DNA from 3 places in the Cytobacillus sp. Bac17 genome. Region 2 is predicted to be linked to each of the others. Evidence: riboswitches for the same ligand, from Rfam matches in the RefSeq annotation. Region 2 holds a riboswitch; each other region holds the start of a gene.
The links. Region 2 has a riboswitch for cyclic di-GMP ahead of NR125_RS11515 (anti-repressor SinI family protein). Riboswitches for the same ligand answer to the same signal wherever they lie in the genome.
Positions count from the first base shown of each region.

Region 1: linked by a shared signal. The riboswitch ahead of NR125_RS29640 (methyl-accepting chemotaxis protein) and the one ahead of NR125_RS11515 (anti-repressor SinI family protein) in region 2 are both predicted to bind cyclic di-GMP.
Region 3: linked by a shared signal. The riboswitch ahead of NR125_RS14465 (EAL domain-containing protein) and the one ahead of NR125_RS11515 (anti-repressor SinI family protein) in region 2 are both predicted to bind cyclic di-GMP.

Region 1 is NZ_JALJRC010000015.1:115,887-122,919, forward strand. Features, by position in the region: gene yhfZ (GntR family transcriptional regulator YhfZ) at 1-784, opposite strand, end outside; gene NR125_RS17565 (hypothetical protein) at 1,248-1,400, opposite strand; gene NR125_RS17570 (YwqG family protein) at 1,434-2,240, opposite strand; gene NR125_RS17575 (hypothetical protein) at 2,261-2,683, opposite strand; gene NR125_RS29640 (methyl-accepting chemotaxis protein) at 2,777-3,706, opposite strand; cyclic di-GMP riboswitch class II at 3,767-3,850, opposite strand; gene NR125_RS17590 (alpha/beta hydrolase) at 4,017-5,543, shown strand; gene NR125_RS17595 (MFS transporter) at 6,023-7,033, opposite strand, start outside.
Region 2 is NZ_JALJRC010000007.1:112,395-119,427, forward strand. Features, by position in the region: gene NR125_RS11475 (hypothetical protein) at 1-407, opposite strand, end outside; gene NR125_RS11480 (class D sortase) at 669-1,280, opposite strand; gene NR125_RS11485 (helix-turn-helix domain-containing protein) at 1,281-1,622, opposite strand; gene sipW (signal peptidase I SipW) at 1,890-2,480, shown strand; gene NR125_RS11495 (CalY family protein) at 2,562-3,158, shown strand; gene NR125_RS11500 (LPXTG cell wall anchor domain-containing protein) at 3,239-4,177, shown strand; gene NR125_RS11505 (DUF5658 family protein) at 4,262-4,567, shown strand; gene NR125_RS11510 (hypothetical protein) at 4,619-4,876, shown strand; cyclic di-GMP riboswitch class I at 5,023-5,111, shown strand; gene NR125_RS11515 (anti-repressor SinI family protein) at 5,142-5,288, shown strand; gene NR125_RS11520 (helix-turn-helix domain-containing protein) at 5,392-5,715, opposite strand; gene mnmH (tRNA 2-selenouridine(34) synthase MnmH) at 5,896-6,954, opposite strand.
Region 3 is NZ_JALJRC010000011.1:27,505-34,537, reverse strand. Features, by position in the region: gene NR125_RS14490 (FtsK/SpoIIIE domain-containing protein) at 1-605, shown strand, start outside; gene NR125_RS14485 (replication-relaxation family protein) at 598-1,173, shown strand; gene NR125_RS14480 (helix-turn-helix domain-containing protein) at 1,174-1,962, opposite strand; partial or broken gene NR125_RS14475 (ATP-dependent helicase ComFA) at 2,172-3,131, shown strand; partial or broken gene NR125_RS29925 (ComF family protein) at 3,127-3,270, shown strand; gene NR125_RS29610 (ComF family protein) at 3,493-3,825, shown strand; cyclic di-GMP riboswitch class I at 3,899-3,985, shown strand; gene NR125_RS14465 (EAL domain-containing protein) at 4,036-6,621, shown strand; gene NR125_RS14460 (TIGR03826 family flagellar region protein) at 6,691-7,033, shown strand, end outside.

The DNA.
Region 1 (7,033 bases), on a different contig from region 2:
TTGCCTTTTTTGATTTAAAGTCAGAGGAGGCAAACGTTTTTAGCGCCCTCGCTTCATCTGCATTCCAGACCGCTGCATCAATACTGCCGTTTTTCAGCATATTGAAAAGCTGCATATAGTCCACCTTTATCAGTTCAACCTTGTGCTTTTCACATTCAAGGAGGGTAATATTTGCCTGGTCGGCAGATGAATAGTCAATTCCTATTTTCATGCCATCAGTAATCTCGCTGTTTTTGCTATCTGAAAAAAAGACTCTATGGGACGTTACATAGGTCTCCGGCCCAAGTGTATGGAGAATTTCCAGGCCCTCAAACTCCTGCACTGCCTCTTCTGCCGCCAGCTGAGACATGATCGCAAAATCGTAGCGCCGGGTTTTTAATGATTCGATCCGCCTTCTCGCTCCTCTCATATAAGCAAGGCCAGACTTTTTGTTGATTTCCTCAAACCCTTCGACAATGCCAGTCGCCAATCCCTCATACTTACGGGAATAAGGCAGCGGCATTACGCCCATCACTGGTCCGATGCCGGCAATCTCATACAGCAGGTTGATGTCCCTCTTCTTCAGAAAGGTCCCAAGATGTCCTCTGGATTCAAGAGCTATGGCATGCAAATCTTCCAGCACTCTTAATGCCCCCTGAACAGTTCCCCGGCCCAAGGATAGCTTTTCCGTAAAATCACTTACGCGTGGGATTCTCTCTCCCTCCGAAAACTGAATAAGCTCCTTTGCAATAAACTTTGCAGCCAGCCCATTCTTCGAATATAAACTTTCCCAAATACGGCTCATATTGTAATACCTCTTTACCTTTAATCAATATACGAAAAATTGTATATTATAAGTGTAGCGGTTATTTCTTATTAATTCAAGAGTTTTCTAACTTTTCCGCAATTTAATATTGCTAATTTCCTTTATTCTTATTAGATAGGGGTTTCGCTTGTAAGTGAGTCTGTTGATTTCCACCGCGGACAATTAGTTCGCTATGTCCAGACTCCATCTCTCAGATTTCTGCTTCTCCTGTCCGAAGGAGCTAAAAGTTCGGACTCACTCGATCGAATTTCTGCTTCTTCTGTCCGAAGGGGCATCAAGTTCGGACTCTTTCTCTCAGATTCCTGCTTCTTCTGTCCGAAGGGGCATCATGTTCGGACTCAACCTCTCGGATTTCTGCTTCTCCTGTCCGAAGTGGCTTCAGGTTCGGACTCTTTCTCCCCGATTTCTGCTTCTTCTGTCCGAAGGGGCATCAGGTTCGGACTCAACCTCTCGGATTTCTGCTTCTCCTGTCCGAAGTGGCTTCAGGTTCGGACTCTTTCTCCCCGATTTCTGCTTCTTCTGTCCGAAGGGGCATCAGGTTCGGACTCAGCCGCTCAGGTTTATCCTTTTTCTGTCCAAATGTGAACCCCTCCATTCAGTTATCTCCTCATAATTGGGGGTTGGTACGTTAGCAGCAATCCCAATTATAAAGAACATCTGTAAAATTCCTCTTCCGCAAATCCTCTTCCTTAATAAAGAAGTTGGCAACACCGCTGTCCCCAAACATCAGCTCAATATCATCGTCCGTATCCGCCTGGAATAGCAAAATTTTATAATCACCTGTTGGGTCCCCTTTTTCTCTAGGATCCTGCTGGGTGAAGTAGGGATAGCCGCCAACTTTATGGCCCTCTGCACCTAATTCCTCGGAGTAAAGCTCATATAAATCCTCATAATCCGGATGATCGATGGATTCAAATAAGTCAATTTTGACCATGTCCTCAAATCGGAAATCCTCAGCAGGTACAGGAGCGAACTTAAGGTTAAAAATCATCTTTGCTTCCTGAACTATCGGATCATATTCATCACCTAAATCAGGCATATACGAAAAATCTGTCACAAGGTCTGACTCATCTTTCCCGCCATTTGGATGATAAACAACCCGGAAATTTTTTTGATCAGCCGGATTATCAAAATCAAGTCCGTACATATCATCAACCGGCGAGAGATAGAATTGAAGAATTCCGCTCTCAGGCATAGGCTCAATGTGAGGAACTTCTTCGAAATTGATTTGCGCAAATAGATTCATATAATTTCCCTGCTCATCCTTTGGATGTTCGCTCGTTTTTGGAAGGTAGGGCTTTCCTCCGAACTTGCTTTCATAAAGTGTGGTCTCCCCTCTTTCTGCATGTATGCAGACAAACGATTTAACTGTTTTTTCCAATTCGCTCCGATGTTTTTCAAATTCCTTAGGCAGCTTTAAAGATTGATTTCCCATACTTTTTCCTCCTGTTTCTCTTAATTGGTAAGTTCATCCCAAAATTCAGCTATCCATTGCTCTAACTCCGTTGTTATTTCTTGTGAAGGTTCATCCAGAAGCTCCCCAAACAACTTGCTTCCAGGGTTTTTTTTCGATACCGGCATTCCAAGAAAAAAGTATTCGCATTCCCAAATTTTAATGATTTTTACATCTATGAGATCCCCTCTTTTATCAGAAATCCCCAGTGAAATGGAGGATCTGTATCCAGGCTGGAAAACATCTCTGCCCTCCTGATTAAATTCAGCCTCGAGTTTCAGGCCTTTCTTTGAAAAAGCCGCTTTATTCTCTCTTAGAAGCTTTTCAATTTGTTCTTTTAGTTCCTTTTCAATTCTATGAATCTTCCCCTTTAACTCTGAAGTGAATGTCCTGTGGAAATATTTCATAAAAACATCTTCTCTCATCAAAAATAAACAGAATATATGTAAATTCGCCAGCCTCATCCATTCTTCCTATCTGCAGAAAAAAAGAGCTGCTATAAAGCAGCCCACATTTTCCTATAAAATACTCTTAAAACCCTTCGCCTGTTCATCCAGCTTTCTTGCAGCTTCCCCGATATCTTTAAAAGCAGATACAGCATGTTCATTATGAACCTGGTTTTCACTTATGCCTGACTGTGATTGCAGAGTTGCGTCACTAATTTTGTTGATTTCATCTGATATTCCTTTGATGTGGGCACTGACTTCCTGGATGGAGTCCTGCACCCGGTTTGCGAGCTTTCGCACTTCTCCGGCAACGACGTTGAAGCCTCTGCCATGTTCGCCGGCACGTGCTGCTTCAATAGCTGCATTTAATGCCAGGAGGTTCGTTTGGGCCGCGATTTCACGGATTGTTTTTACGATGCTGCCGATGGATTGTGTCTGTGATTTGAGAGAATGGAGAATTTCCAGGTTCCCTTTGGACTCATAAACGAGCTTGGCTATTGCCTGAGCTGCCTCTTTGCTTCTTTCAATTCCAGCTTTTGCTTTTTCACTAAGGGCTTCTGACATTGCCTGCAGCTGGAATGCTACCTGCGCTGTATTCGTTTCCCTTTCTGTAATATCCGTAGCAACCTTTACAACACTTTCTACACTGCCATCATTCCCAAATACCGGTGTGTAAGTCGCTTCGAGCCAGATAAGATCTCCTTGCTTGTTCACACGCTGAATTTTTTCCTGAAAGCTTTTGCCATTGCGCAGATTTCTCCAAAGCTCCTGATATTCCCTGCTGGCGGTAAATTCAGGGGTGCAAAATTGCTTATGCATCATATTTGGCATTTCTTCTGCACGATATTTGACAGTGCGGGCAAAATTCTCATTTGCCCACAGCACTTTCCCGTTACTATCAAATTCAATCATAGCCAGAGAATTTTCAATTGCAGCCAAAACAGCTTCTTTTTCAAGAACCTGTGTGCTTTTAAAATGACTAGGCTTATAAGTTGTAAGCATGCTCTTCCTCTTTTCAAAAAAGTTTGTCAGAACATATCCCTACAAGAGGACTGGTCCCATGTAAGTGCTGGCCGGTTGCGCTACTAGCTCGAATTCATTAAAGCGCCCATATCTACTTGAATTCCCATTGCTTCCAACTTGTCCCGCATGTAAGGCTATAGTACTAGCATCGGTCAGTCATCACAATTCTCAATGCTCTGCTTTCATTTATACTGAAAATTCAAATAATTAATTACTAAGACCCATGATTCCCATAATTAGTAAAAGTAGAATAGAACTGTAAAAGATTATGCAGAAGGGATTGATTTATCTGAAAAATAAGCTAATTGCGTTATCACTGGCATCTGCTTTAAGCTTTTCACTTTTTCCGGAAAGAAGTTTTGCCGAGCAAACTGCTGCGGAAAACCAGGCCATAATACCTGGTGCGCATACAGTAACGCAACAATACTTTGATGGTGTGAACAACAACTGGCTGACCACCAAGAATCCCCTCCAATATCAGCAGGCGACCCTTTACGGAAACATCGGTCTTGCTCCTTATCTTTGGGGAAATGCCGCGGAAGAAACCGGATGGCATCAAATGTACAAGCCTTCTTCTGTAACGGGAACACAGGTAAATGGTATTTTTGAAGATGCCCAGTTTGTCATAAGGGTTCCGGATCACTGGAATGGCCGGCTGGTTGTTTCGGGAATCCCGGCTACAAGAAATGAAACATCAACCGACCTGCTTTTCAGCGACTATGTCCTGGAAAAAGGATATGCTTTTGCAGCGATTGATAAAGGCACCCAGGGTGACGCTGATTCAGCTGATCCATTTGCAAAAGTAAAGAATGCCTTAGCCGCTGAGGATGATAGCGTAGCAGAATGGCACCAGCGGTTCCGGCAGGTTACGAAAGCCGCACAGCGATACTTAGTCAGCCATTATTCCGATGGTCTGATCGATCCGGCAGATTCTACTGACCCGGCGAGCGATTTAGTATCGGCAGTGCATAAAATTCCTACATATGCGATGGGAATTTCCAATGGCGGATACGTCGTGCGCTATGCCCTTGAAAATGACCATCCAGAGAAGACTGGCGAACCGCGTCTTTTTGATGGAGGAGTTGATTGGGAAGGCGTGTTATGGACGGAAGAAAAGCCAAATTTAATCAGTTCTCTGACCACCGTAGTGAATCATGCGGAGGAAGCTTTGTTTGGAAGCGGCAAAATAAAGCAGAAAGCGATTAAAGAGCTATACAAAGCTGGATTGCCCAAAGGATCGGAAAAACTATGGGCCTATCATGATCAGGTATACTGGTTTGTCTCGCTGAATATCTATCGGGACCATTTCGATCCGGAAGCCCCAGGCCGTACGCATTGGAGCAATTACCTGAACTTTGTTAATGGCGTGAGAGACCGATCCTTTGATTCTGTCTTTGAAGATTATAAATATGTGACCCGTCCAAAAGAAGTGAAAGAAAATATTAAGGAAGTGGCCAATACTGGAGATATAGATGTGCCGCTCATCTCTTTCACTGGTTCCCTTGATTCGCTGATATTCCCGGATATTCATGCAAAGGGATATCAAAATCTGGTCAAGAAAGCCGGAAAGCAGGATCTGCACCGAATGTATACTATTGAGAATGGGAACCATGTTGACAGCCTTGTCTGGAACAGCTCCGCCGATCCGGATAAAGAACTTCAGCCTTTGTTGCCTTACGCTCACCAGTCATTCGACTTGCTTATCGACTGGGTGGAAAACGGGAAAGCTGCTCCTGAGAGCAAAACGGTCAATGCTCCAGAGAACCCGGTTAAGGTTATTGATTTAAAAACGGGGCAGGAACGGGATCCCCGTTAGGTTGAGGCAGGAGTGTTGGTCTGCAGTCTTAAAAATGGCTAACCGCACGAAAAAATTTCTATCCGCACGTAAATTGTGGTTATAAGCACAGAAAAAATTTTATCCGCAAGTAAGTTGAGTCTATCCGCACATAAACTGATTTTAATGATACATGAAGGCATCTCAGTGCGGTTTTTATGGAAGAAATATGCCCCAGTCGTTATGGATTGGGGCTTTTAAGCTTCGTATTAAATGTTTTTAGTAAATGAACGGTTCATTTTCGATAAATCCGCCTTGTGACGAACTTCAATAAGGAAATTTCTGCTCTGCTGGCCCGAAGCTGACAAAAGTACGGACTCCAACTGGATTATTCCTACTGTCAGACTCTGACACGGTTCGGACTCTAACTGACTAATTTCTGCCTTAGCATGTCCGAAGGCGACACGGGTTCGGACTCCGATTAAATTGCCGCTCAGTCTGTCCGAAGCCCCTCTATCATATCAGCGATGAACCTTCCTGCTGCCTGCCATCAGCCACACCACAACCGGAAGCAGACCAAAGGAAACCACCGTAATCCCCGTCCAGCCCCCAGTCTGCCATACCAGGCCGGCAAGCGTCCCTCCGGTTGCAACTCCAAGGTAATAGCTTACGAGATAGATGCTCGAGGCACCGGCTTTGTGATGGGCAGCGCGCTCATTTACAATGGCCGCCATCAGTGAATGCGCCACAAAGAATCCAAGACAGGTCAGGCATAGACCTATTACAATTACTGATAAAGAGTGCACATTGGTAAGCAAGGTCCCTCCTATTAAAATGACAGTTCCGACCGAGACTAGTGTAGCTTGCCTAAAATGAGCAGATAGCCTTCCGCCCAGAATGGAGCCAACTATGCCGAAGCTGTATGCCAGGTAAATAAACGAAATATTTTTTACAGAAAGATTAAAAGGATCCTGTTCGAGGTAAAAAGGCAGGTACGTCCATACTCCTGTAAACGAGAATTGGAGGAGGATTCCCATCGCGAACGCAGGGAAAAGTTTCGTGTTTTTCAGATGTGAGCCCATGCCTGATAAGTCTTTTTGAACTGATATTTTACTGGGCTTAAAATAATGAGATTTTGGCAGAGTCATAAAATAAATGATGAATAACAGAATGGAGAATCCAAATAGGAAGTAAACAGAAGTCTGCCAGCTGGCCATATCAGCAATGTACCCGACGAAGATGCGGCCGGCCATTCCGCCAATGGCATTGGCTGCAATATACATGGTGATGCCGAGACTGACGCTTCTAGAATCAAGTTCCTCCCCTAGATACGCGATGGCAGCTGCAGGCAGGCCCGCTATACAAATGCCCTGCAGGAAACGCAGCACCAGAAACGTTTCGAAATTAGGCGAAACGGGCAAAAGCACTAACGGAATAATAGTGCAAACAAGCGTAATATTCATTATGGAAACCCGCCCAATTCGATCAGATAGAAACCCGAAAAATAACAATCCGAAAATCATAGAAACCAC
Region 2 (7,033 bases):
AGACTGCTAATATGTGACTCTAAAGCAGAACGGGTTGCTGTTAGCCCTTTTATTGAGGCATTACTATCAGATGCTGGTTCAGATGGATTTGTATGCCCGTTGGAATAGGGCTTTATTTTCTTTAAATTGCCATCAACATCTATTTCAGTAATACTGCTTTTTAAAGTCAAAGCCTGTTGTATGTCCTCATTAATTTTTTTGAAGATCTCTTCTGACTTGATTACAAAGTCTTGTTCTATTGTTCTAGGAAAAATAAAGCATGCCTCGATAGTCGAATTCACTTCATCCGTGCTATTAAACTGGGCATATGTAGGCGATATAAAATGTGCTCCAACAACAATGGAGGATGAAAGTGCAAAACTTGAAGCAGCGGCTTTTGCTATTTGTTTTCTTTTTTGCTTTCTCATTCTTTTTATTCTCACCCCTCTCGGCTCCATAACAGTAACCTCCTTTAAGTGTTCATTATTGAAAGTTCGATTTGTTCTTTATATAGAATGCAAATTCATTATACTATTAGGAAATTAGTTTTGGAAATTGAATAATTTAAGTTTTTGGCGGGTAAATAGCATCTTTTCTCCCATTTTCTAAGTTTTACTCAAATTTTCGGACGAATATTCTTTATTAAGAACATTTTTGTTATTAATATTCTCTTTTCATAAAATTTCAATCTAATTTAATAATCTTTTAGCAGATAAAATGTACCGATATGGTGCATTACCTACATACGAGAAAGGATAGCAAGTGGAGACAGTGAGAATTTCATTTGGAGCAGTGGAATTAATAACTGTAGTATCATCTGCATCAACAACCTCTGTTTCAGTTATCTCATATATATATTCTCCATAGGTCATGTTAATTTGAAAAATATCTCCTATTCCAAGTTCACCAAGTCGGCGGAAAACTGTATCTCGATGTCCTGATAATAAAATTTGGTCTTTCTGTCCTGGAAGTACAGTAGCCGAATAATGTCCAACACCCTTTTCAAGTTCATCCTCATCTGTTCCTTCTATTATGGGAAGTTCAGCTTTCAAGCGGGGTATCTTTAAAATGCCAATGGCTTCACCCTGCTTGAAGGAAACATTTATTGGATGTTCTGTTTGAAGAACGCTTTTGCTCTCTTTGTTCACATCGTCTTGAATTCTTTTTTTTGCCAAGACTAAAGAATTGTTTGTTTTCTTCTCCTGAGCATACATTTCCTGCAGCGAAAACAGGACCAATCCGCCTCCGGTTAAGATAAAGAAGGAGGCAGCAATTAGTAGCAATCGGGCTCTACCCTTCAACTAAACGTTCCCTCCATTCATTTTCTTAAATTTAATAAACTCCAGATAATAAGCAAAATCGTCTTTTGTGATTCCCTGTCTGATTGCTTCTTTCACAAGGGAAATCCATTCTTCATCAAGCTTAGACAGGTCGGTAATTTCATCTTTGTTCTCTTCCAGCAGATCTTCGAGATTAGCATCCAATGTCTTGGCGATTCGCGATAAAACTTGCAATGATGGATTCTCCTGTATGCCTCTCTCAATGTAGCTCAAATACGATTTGGATACCTCTGCTTTTTCAGAAAGCTCATTAATTGAGTATCCCTTCTTGATTCTTAAGGTTTTAATCCGGCCACCTATCATAGGCATAATACTCCCTTATCATAAAATGTAAAGATATTTTCATTATAACGAACAAAACATTCAATAAAAAATACAAAATAGTGAGAATTCTTGAGATATTCTTAGAAAAAGAACGAAAAACGTTCTTTAAAACGAAAAAACAGCTGAATTTGGAATTTTTCAAAATAAGAAGGATGGACTATACTCGACTTATCAGTTCGATAAAAAGAACAAAATGAACATAAAGAAAGAACATTATTCTTTCTTTTAAAGGAAGGTGACAGTGAATTGGAATTTAGCTGGAAAACAGCAAAAAAGATTATTGGTAATTTGATTACAGCAATCTTGTTTATCAATTTAATTCTTATGGCGGTGCTCGTTGTTTCATCTAAAGCATCTGGCGGAGAACCACAGGCATTCGGTTATCAGCTTAAAACTGTGTTATCAGGTTCAATGGAGCCAACCTTCATGACAGGATCCGTCATCGCGGTTAAGCCAGTTGATTCATCCCAAAGTAAAGGTCTTAAAAAAGGAGATATTATTACTTTTCAGGCCGCTGAACAGAAGCTGATTACCCACCGTATTACTGGTGTCAAAACAAGCGGCGAACATGTCATGTATGAAACAAAAGGAGATAACAACAATGCAGCCGACATGGATCCCGTACTTTCTGAAAATGTAAGAGCCGTTTACTCTGGTTTCACGATTCCATATGTGGGATATTTCATAGATTTTGCACAATCAAAAGAAGGCGGAGCGATTCTGCTGATTGGGCCCGGTGTTCTGCTTTTAGCATACTCTGCATTTAGCATCATGCAGGGATTAAGAGAACTAGATTCCAAGAATAAGAAATCAGATACAAATGAAAAAACCGCATAATTTGGTTGCACTCCTTGTTATACGCAAGGGTCAATATAAAAAATCATACATACCCGGATGGGGTAGAGGAGGAAAAGGGAAATGAGTTTAAAAAAGAAATTAGGTATGGGAATTGCATCTGCAGCATTAGGAATTTCATTAGTTGGCGGGGGAACATTTGCATATTTTAGTGATAGTGTTGATACCAATGCAACATTTGCAGCTGGTACTTTAGATTTGAATGCTAACCCTACAACTATTATTAATGTTGATAAAATTAAACCAGGTGATACGATGCTTAGGTCATTCACCTTGGGGAATAATGGAAACCTTGATATTGCTAGTATAAACTTGAAAAGTTCATATACAGTTGGAGATGCGAAGGGGGATAATAACGGAGAGGACTTTGGAAAACATGTACGTGTTAACTTCTTGATAAATGCTGATAAACTAGATGCTCCTATCTATTCAACTACTCTCGCAGAGTTAAATACACTATCTCCTGATATTATTAAAGGAAATATTTTAGGAGGTTGGTTAGCTGAAAGAGGAGGAAAGCTTGCAGCTGGTACTACTGATACATTATATGTCCAATATGAGTTCGTTGACAATGATGCTGATCAAAATAAGTTCCAAGGTGACTCACTGCAGCTAACGTGGACATTTGAAGCAATGCAAGGAGAAGGGATAGCAAGATAATTTCATATAATTTCATTGATAAAACGAGGGGTGGGGAATATTTCCCACCTCTTGTCCACTATCTAATGTGAGGGAATGCTATGAAATTTATTAGATTTTTAGCAAGTCCAATTAGGTTCTCAGTATTAGCATTTTTGTTAACTCTTATTTTTTTTAATGAAAAAACTGTAGTTGCAGATAAGAAAGAACTAGATATTAACACAAACATAAACGGCTACTTTTTCGAAGTAGGTAACCTCAAACCCGGTGACTGGATGCCACGCGATATAACCATCCTAAACCAGGGAAAACAGGATTTCAGATACACAGCGCAAATTGGAAAGAAAAAATCCGTAAAAGGTCTTTTTGAAGAACTTGACCTTCTGGTTAAAAAAGATTCAGATATTCTATTTGATGGAAAGTTAAAGGACTTTGAGGGTTTTACTCCAAGAAAGCTGGCAAAGGGCAGCTCTGAACAGTTATTCTTTCAAGTTTCAATGCCTTATGAACTAGGAAATGCCTTTCAGGAATCTTCTGCTGAGGTAGAGATAATATTTCTTGCTGAGGCATTAACTGATCCAACTGACCCTCCAGGAGATGGAGACCCACCAGATGACGGAGATCCCCCAGATGACGGAGACCCGCCAGATGACGGAGATCCCCCAGGTGACGGAGATCCCCCAGGTGACGGAGACCCGCCAGATGACGGAGATCCCCCAGGTGACGGAGACCCGCCAGATGACGGAGATCCCCCAGGAGATGGAGACCCGCCAGGAGATGGAGATTCCCCAGTTGACGGAGATCCCCCAGGAGATGGAGATTCCCCAGGTGTAGAAGAACCTTCAGATGAAACTGCAGACGAAGGAGCAAAACCTCACAATCCTAAAGACAATATTGTAATAAATCCTGAAATGACCGAAAATCTTTTGCCAAACACTGCTACCAATACCTATAACCTTATGTTAATCGGTGGATTATCATTGGGTGCTGGAAGTGTATTAATACTTGTTTTTTATAGAAGGATAAGAAGTGAACGTTAGACAAGGCCAGGAGAATGACAACTTCTTGGCCTTAATTTTTATTATTACAAATAATACTCACCTTAGCAAAAAAGTGGGGATCACATGAAAAAGATGCTAAACTATCTTGCTTTATTAAATTTACTGGACGGATTTATTACTGCTCTAGGACTCCATTTTAATGTTATAGAAGAAAGCAATCCGCTAATGCGTGATCTTTATGACCTGCATCCTTTTATTTTCCTTTTTCTTAAAATCACTTTTTCAGGATTACTGATCATTTTGTCAATATTTATCTCTGCAGAATCGAGAATAAAGCTTCTGGCAGCAGGAGCTTCAATTGTGTATTCAATCGTATGCTTGCAGCACTCTGTTTGGATTTTCTCCTTAATTGTTAACAGAATTCATTAAAATCTAAATAGGAAATATATTATCAATATAAATCTGTTCAGGCGGTGTCCCATGTACCAAAAAAACTGCAATACATGCCATAAACCATCTTTCAGCAGCAGTGAAACAGAAGAGTGGCTGTGCCCGGTATGCGGAAATGATTTGACGAATGAAATGTTCCTGGACGCAATGACACGGGAACCAGTCCATATTATCTATAGGAAAAAGAAACTTTCACTGACATATTCCCTGCAGCAAGTAAATAAGAATTATAGAAAAAGAATCGGCCATTCTTACTACTCGACAAAGCGGACAATGAATGAATCATAAGGATTATCGGAGTTTATAAAGATAATTGTCGAAGAAAGAATTAATTTAATATTAAAATAATTAACTGAAAATACAAAATCTGACAACGTTAGCAATACGGCCATAGTAGAATACATTTATGGTAAAAATTTCTTTGAGCCGATAGGCGCAGAAAAAGGCAAACTCATTGAAAGATGAGGACGCAAAGTCACGGGTCTAAGGTATTGGATGATACTACGATGGCTGGGTTGCCTGGAATACGATACGTATCCTGGGGGGAAGAATTTTGACGGAGCAAAATGTAAAGGTCGAAGAAATTGATTTGGAGTGGCTGCAGTTAATTATGGAAGCAAAGAACTTAGGCCTGCAAAAGGAAGAAATTAGAGAGTTTTTACATAATAACAGAGCCAAAGAGCTTTTGATCGAAGCTTAATATCCGGTAGGTATTGCTAAGTATTTCTGTTAGAGGTATCTCTATATGGAAATGCTTTTTATTTTGCCAAAAAAATAAGCCTGTACATTCAGGCTCATTGCATCTATGATTTTTGTCCGCTTCTCCACTTATTAAAATCCAAAAACTCCCGAAATTGCTCCTTAGAAACACCAGACTCCATCGCTTCCTTTACAATTTTCATCCATTCTGAATCGAGGTCTTCCTTGTTGATCTGCTCATGGATCAGATGGTCCACGGGAACATTCAGAACACCTGCGATTTTCTCAAGAAATTGAATCGATGGATTAGTTTGCAGGTTGCGCTCAAGCGAGCTTAAATATGATTTTGCCACACCGGCCTGGTCCGCAAGCTCGGATAAGGACATTTTCTTGTCCTGGCGAAGTTTTTTTACACGATCACCGATCATCGTATACCACACACCTTATTTTGTATGTAATAGGATTATATCATATATCTAGTTCCATATTAAGAACGATTTGTTCAATATTATTACCATCATACCACAGTGTCAACCGATTTAAATAGTTAGTTATCTGTGTTTTATAAAAATAAATCTTTTGTCGCTCGCAAAAAGTAATGCTCCGCGTCAGAGGACGGGAGCATTTTGGTTTTCAATAATGTGAATAATTTGTTGTGCAGCTGCTTCCACATCATCCGCATTTACGTGGTGGAATTGGCCTTCATAGTCATGCTGTTTAAAAGCATAGCGCGGATCGTAATAGTGTTCTAATAAAAGCTTGATAAATAGCTCGTAGTTTTCTGCTTCAGCTGATTCATCCAGCTGCTCGCGGATTTCAGTATCTTTCAGACGTTTTTTAATAAACACAAGGCTTTCATCCACTTTCGGCTTGAACCATTCTTCTCTTTGATAAGGTTCCACATAGTCACGGAGGATACGCTGCACACGGGACTCCATGCTTGCAAACATATCAATATGAATACCAGTTTTTTTGGTATCAAGAAGCTCGTCCGGCTGAACAGCCTTTCCTATTCGCTTGCTTTCAGCTTCCATAATAATATAAGGGGAACCTTTAACCTCAGAAAGGGCTTGATACAATAGTGCATCAAATGTTTTCTGGGTACTGCCGTCTCCCATGCCAAAGGATCCGAAGATTGAACCGCGATGTCCTGCCATTTCTTCAAGGTCAATAACAGGATATCCTTTTTCGCTTAATACCTTCAGCACATCCGTTTTCCCGACGCCGGTCATTCCGTGCAGAACAACTGCTTTTTCAGGAATCAAGTCTGCTGTGTTTTCAAGAATATATTGACGGTACGCTCTATAGCCCCCAATTAAACGGGGGATTGAAACGCCCGCATACGTTATAAATGTGGTGACCGCTTTACTGCGCATGCCGCCGCGCCAGCAGTAAATGACAGGCTGTAAGCCATCATTTTTCAGGTCTCTGATTTTCTGCATCATGGACGGAATTTTAGGTGAAACGATTTCCATCGCTCTCCACTTAGCCGCATCAGATCCTTCTCTTTTATATAGAGTTCCGATTTCCACACGCTCTTCATTGGTGAAAAGCGGCACATTGACAGCACCGGGAATGCTGCACTCCTCAAATTCAATTGGAGACCTGACATCGACCGGAACTGCGTTGTCCATTTGGATATATTGTTCGACTGCTATTTCTCTCATTATTATTGCCTCCAAAAAATAATGCTATATATCGTCCGAAAAGGGACGTTAATTGATTTTACTCTCTCTATTATACAGG
Region 3 (7,033 bases), on a different contig from region 2:
GGGTGGCCAGCAATCCAATGGAAGCTGCTATCATGCTTGATGGCATCCACAATCAGATGCAGGAGGAATATAAGTACTTTCAAGAAAATTTCTACACAAACATATCTAATACACCCATTAAGAAAAGGAAGTTCATCATTGTGGATGAAGCAGCCCAGCTGGCCCCTGAGAAGTGGATGAAAAAAGAACAGAAAGAAATGTTAGGTATGTGCCAATACTTTTTAGGTGAAATAACCCGTATTGGTGGAGGTTTGGGCTATAGAGAAGTATTCTGCACCCAATACCCAACATCAGACACTTTGCCTCGTTCTATAAAACAAAATTCCGATGGTAAAGTAACCTTTAGGCTGCCATCCGGTTATGCCTCAGAAGTGGCCATTGATGAAAGGGGAGCTGAGGAACTGCCATCAGATGTTAAAGGCAGGGGGCTTTATAAAACTCATGAGCTCCAGAAAATGCAGGTACCACTCTTAGAAGATCATGACATGTGGAAACGATTAGAGAGATACCAGGTCCCACAATCAATGAAAGGAGCCCCAAAAAATGTTGTCGAGTATCGAGAAAAAGAAGAGCCGGCAGGAGAAGATCTTGTTAAGTTTGGATAAATTGGTTTTTGCCTCAAGAGAACATCTTCAATTGCTGCATGGATTAGGAACTGATCGGAATGCACTTAAGGTGCTGAACAGGATGAAAGACTTTCTGCACATTAAGATGCATAACGGCAAATATGTATATTATTTAAACAATGCCGGCAGGGATCTCATTGGATCTGATAAAGAAGTGAAATGGTCATTAACTGTAGATCATCACCTTCTCAGAAACGACATGTACCTTTATTTCAACCGTCCACAAGATTGGAGGATAGAGGAAAAGATCACCTTCAAATATCAAAGTGGGCTGACCTACAAAGAGACCTCGATTATCCCTGATGCAACTTTCACCCATCATAAAGTTTTTCACTTTTTAGAAGTAGATCGGACTCAATCCATGCATGAGAATAAAAAGAAAATCAAGCAATATGAACTTCTATCTCCAGCCATCGAAAAGCAATATAAGCATAAGCCTGTCCTTGTTTTCTACACCACAACTGAAAGCCGAAGGGAGATATTAAACAATTATTGTGCAGCTGTAGGCATGCTGTGTATGGTTTTCACCAAGGAAGATTTAAGATAATTACATGGACCAATAATATTTATCCATTAGCTTATTTACAATTCCGTTGAAGTAGGCAAATTCTCCTTTATTCATCCTCTTGCCTGCTTTCACCTTCATAACAAACTCCTTGAATGCTTTAAGGCCAATTTCAAGTTCCCCAGCTGATGTAAATGCTCGCTCTTCTGTCTCATGATTAATTACTCGATTACATTGTTTTACAACCTTCCAGAATTCTTGAATAGTCTCAGCCTTTGCATAGAAGGATCCTGCAAGTGAAGCAAATGCTTCTGGTACCCAATGAGCAATGAAATTTGAATTGGAGAATTGAGCCACAGCTTTACGTGTATTATTAATATTTTGTTTTAAAGAAACAGGGGTTGTTTTAATGGTCGGACACTTCCCGGACTTTTTCGGAGGGTTCTTGTCGGACACATCATTTTTAGCAGGCTGAATAATAATTGCATTGGCAGTCTGCAGCATATCCTTTTTGCGCTTCATGGAAACCTGGCGGATCATGCCAAGGTCTTCTAATTTTTTGACTAATCTTTGGACCGTTTTATAAGACAATTTCAGTATGTCTGCAATGGTGTTTTTGCACATATAGCTTACACCGATTTGCTTGCAGCTGTGACGCTTTAATAGTTCCAGTAATGAAATTAGTCTAACCTGTACATCAGAACGCTTCACAGTGGCTTTTAATTGATCCTTATAGATGCGTACAGTCTTATTCATTTCTTCAATGTCGCTAAATGTTGAAAGGTTTGAAAAAGACTCTTCTCCAGCAATTACATCAATTCGTTTCTTCATTAAAATGTCTCCCTTTGGAAACAAAAAAGCAACGGCCTGTGTTAGCAAACCGTTGCTAAAGAAACCCACAATGTAATAAACTACATCTAAGGGTACAGCAAGTGTTTGCCTAGTGCGTTAGGCGGACGGTATAAGAGTGTTGGTAGCACTACTTATACACGCTGTGCTCTTTTGTTTTTAGTTATGAATTTTTTTAGTATTCATAACCAGCTACTTGTGGTGCTGGAAAAACGGAAGTGCTGTTTGAAGGGATTAATACTGCGCTTGCCATTGGAAAAAGAGTATGCATTGCTACTCCGAGAACAGATGTTGTACTTGAGCTTGGTCCGCGGCTAAAAGCAGTCTTCCCCGGTATTCAGGTGGCTGTCCTTTACGGCGGCAGTGAAGACCGCCACCTTCAAGCTCCTTTGACCATCGCCACCACCCATCAGCTCCTCCGCTTTTATAAAGCTTTTGACACCGTAATCCTTGATGAAGTGGATGCCTTTCCTTATACGGCAGACGAAACCCTGCAGTATGCCGTCCGCCAATCCCGCAAAGAAACCTCCTCTATGATCTATTTAACTGCCACCCCCAGTCAAAAATGGCAAAATGAATGCCGCAGCGGAAAAAGAAACTTTGTCACTATCCCGGCTAGATATCATCGCCATCCATTGCCTTTACCGGATTTGAAATGGTGCGGAAATTGGGAAAAATCACTAAAAAAAGACAAACTCCCGTCAGCAATTACCTATTGGATTAGGAAGAGGCTCGACAACCAGAAGCAGTGCCTGCTCTTCCTTCCAAAAATCGATAAAATGGAAAAAGTCCTCACCATCCTTCGTAAAACCTATCCTAAAATCCAAGCTGTTCACGCAGAAGACCCCGATCGAAAAGACAAAGTCCAAATGATGCGCAATAAAGAGATCCCAATGCTTTTAACAACGACGATCTTGGAAAGAGGAGTTACCTTCCCTAATATTGATGTGGCAGTACTCGGAGCAGAAGACCGCATTTTTACAGAAAGCGCTCTTGTTCAAATTGCTGGCCGGGTTGGCAGAAGCTCTCAATTTCCAAGCGGTGATATTACCTTTTTCCATTACGGCAAAACCGAAAGCATGATCAAAGCACAGAAACAAATCCTTAAAATGAACACTGAAGCCAAAAAGAAAGGACTGATAAACCATTAACTGCTTAATATGCCATGAAGAAATCCTTTCAGCTGTCAGCTGGACAACGCTTTGGTCGCGGCCAAAAGAGAATCATTTATGCAAGGGCTGCACCGATAAACTCCCATTTATCAATGGAGATACTTGCAGTAAATGCAGCCGGCCCTTCAGTAACTTAGATCTTCAATTTCGAAAAGGGAATCTATGCGCAGATTGTCTAAGGTGGAACGGGGATCCAGAATGGTCAGGGCAGCTTCTGAAAAACAATTCCCTTTTTATATACGATGACTTTCTGAAAGAAACTATAGCCCGCTATAAGTTCCGGGGCGACTATATTTTGTCGAGAGCTTTTTCTCCTATCATTAGGGAAAAGCTGAGTACCGTGGAATTCGACTATCTCGTCCCAATCCCTCTAAGTCCCCAAAGGCTTTATGAACGAGGCTTCAATCAGTCTGCTGCCCTCATACATGAGGCAGGCTTTACCGTGACGGAGCTGCTGCATCGAATTCACTCAGAAAAGCAATCCAAGAAATCGCGATTTGACCGAATCCATTTTCATCAGGTCTTCCAGCCGCTTAATCTCCATATCGAAAATAAGAAGATTATCCTAATTGACGATATCTATACCACCGGCTCAACTCTATATCATGCAGCGAAAGTTCTGAAAGCAGGGGGCGCTGCATCAGTATGCTCGCTTACTTTGGCAAGAGGATAATGGATGGAATAAATTACAAGTTGGTGTTTTTGAACTAGATAGTTATTAGGAAAATAATCCTATGTTAAAATATTCTAATCCAGGGCAAATTTTACGAAAGTAAAAGACGCAAAGCTGCGGGCCTAAAGCAGGTTTCTGCCATGGCAGCCGGGCTGCACAGAAGAATAACTATTTTCGTTTGCCTTTTTTTATTGGAAAGGATGTTTTGAAGTGGACGAAATAAACCCACAGGATGGTGAAAACACCACTAAAGATACTGCTGAATATAACAGTCAGCAATTGGAACTAACTAAAATAAAAAATAACCTGAACCAGGCTCAGAAGATCGCAAATATTGGGAGCCTGGAGTACGATGTTGAAAACGATAGAGGGTTTTGGTCAGATCAGCTGTTCCGGATATTTGGCCTAAAGTCTCAAAAAGGCTTTTTTCCAGACTACAGAATGTATTTGAGCTATCTTCATCCAGACGACCGTCCGGCTTTTGAAGATCAGTTTCAAAAGCTGCTAAAGGAAATGAATAGTGTGGATCTGATATGCAGGATAATCAGGCAGGATGGAGAGGAACGGTATATTCATCAGCGTGCGAATTATTTTGCAGAAGATAGCGGATCACCGAAAATTATTGCAACGATTCAGGATATAACGGAAAAAAGGCGCATGGAAGAAAAGCTCTATGAAAACGAGCGAAAAATAGGACAAATCTATGAGAATCTTGATGTGGGCATTTATTCTGCCGATTTAATAGAAAGAAAGGTATTTCATTTCTCCAGGGGAGTGGAAGGTATTTTCGGGTACACAGCCGACGAGCTAATTGATAATTTCGATTTATGGGACGAAGTGATCCATCCCGATGACCTGCAAAGTCTGGAAGCCAACCGGGTGAATCTTATAGATGGGAAGAGCATTCGCTGCCAATATCGTATTTTCAATAAATCCGGTGAGCTGAGATGGGTGAATGATCATAGTATCCCCTATTTAGATGAAAGAGGCGAACTTATCCGGGTTGATGGCTTTGTCACAGACATAACAGAACAAAAACGGCTTGAAGAGAAAATGAGACATATGGCTTTTTATGATCATTTAACCGATTTGCCGAATCGAAGATACTTCGACCAAAAGCTTCAGAGCTTGGTGAAAGACAATGAGAAACACCGATTTGCCGTCCTGTTTTTTGATTTGGAGCGCTTAAAGCAGATTAATGATACATTTGGGCACTCGGCTGGAGATGAACTTCTTAGACTTGTCGCAAAAAGAATCAGGGAGAAATTAAATGTAACTTTTTTTTCAGCAAGAATTTCCGGTGATCAATTTGCTGTCATTAAGGAACATATCCAGGAAGTGGAGGACCCTGCCCAATTAGGAGATTGCATTTATCAAATATTCTCTGATCCCTTTCATATCGAGAGCTTTGAGCTCAAAATAACCCCTTCCATAGGCATTAGCATATATCCGAATAATGGGGTATCAGCTGAGGAAATGGTTAGAAATACGGAAACGTCACTTTATCATGCGAAACAGAAAGGGAAAAACAGATTTCAGGTTTATCATCCATCCATGGATATTGAATCTTATAAGTTATTTACCCTGGAACAGGATATGAGGAAAGCGCTGGTGAATGATGAGTTCATCCTGGAATATCAGCCAAGAGTCGATACGAAGACCGGCAAAATATTGAGCGCAGAGGCTCTATTGAGATGGAGTCATCCAGAATGGGGCAGAGTTTCGCCGCTTGAGTTTATACCTGTTGCAGAGGAATCCGGTTTCATTATCAATATCGGTGAATATGTGATAAGGAAGGTATGCAGGCAGCTGTTTGACTGGAAAGAAAAAGGCTTAAGTATTGTTCCGATATCTGTTAATATCTCGCCATTAAGCTTTTTGAAAAATAGTCTTGTTTCTATGATAAAGGAAGCATTAGACGAGTATCATCTGGAGGCGGAACTAATAGAAATTGAATTGACGGAATCTTCCCTAATCAATTACTCAGAGAACGTCATTTCAGTGCTTAAAGAATTGGGTTCAATGGGAGTGAAGATTGCACTGGATGACTTTGGGACCGGGTATTCCTCCATCACACAGCTGAAAAATTATAAATTTGATGTTTTAAAGATTGATAAAACATTTATACAGGCAATGGATAAAACTGCGGAAGATGCCATCATTACGGCCAATCTGATTCAGCTTGCCCATGGGCTGAATATGAAGGTGGTAGCAGAAGGCGTAGAGACTTTTGAACAATTCTATTCTTTAAGGAAGAATGAGTGTGACCAAATACAGGGATATCTTTTCAGCAAGCCAATTCCGCCATCCTCCTTTGAGCAGAAACTGTTAATTGGCACCCTGAAGCCGCAAAATATCAAGGAAGACAATGTGTTTAAAGGATTGCGCAAGTATGTTCGAATCGAGTTTCCCTATCCGCTGGAAGCAGAAATGACCATCTTAGAGCTTAACAGCAAGCCTGTTAAAATGGGCAGCACGAAAATCCTGATTGAGGATATGAGTGCAGGCGGTGTTAAATTTGCTTCAAAAATGAAACTCCCTGTGAGAAAAGATATTATTCTATTAATCGAAACCAAGCTATTAGGGGAGGTCCTTGCCTTTACCGGTACGATTGTCAGAAAAGATGAAATATCGGATACTCTGACTAATTACGGGTTTCAATTTATTATAGAAGAGGGACCTAGAGCTGAACTTGCGGGGATGCTTGATACTCTGCAGGTACAGCTAGAGCAAAACCCCTCCGTTCCTGAATCCCGATTCATAGAAACAGCCAGCAGCCAGCTGTATTTTGAATAATATTTTTCTATAATTATCCTATTCTTCGAGCTATAATAATTTCATATAAATTGAGAGAGGAAGAACCATATGGCTGAGTTATCTAACTGCCCGAAATGTGATGCCATTTTTGTCAGAAACCAATTTCGCGATGTCTGCCAGGACTGCTGGAAGGAAGAAGAAAAGGCCTATGAGACGGTTTACCAGTTCATCAGGAAGAGGGAAAACAGGACAGCGAAGATGATGGAGGTTGTCGAGGCGACCGAAGTCGAGGAAGAACTCATCATAAAGTTTATTAAGACCGGCCGTTTGAAGTTAGCGCAATTTCCAAATTTGGGGTATCCCTGTGATAAATGCGGAACAAGCATCCGGGAAGGTAAGCTATGCGGCAGCTGTGCAGGGGATTTGAAGAAAGATCTCCAGCAGTTTACCT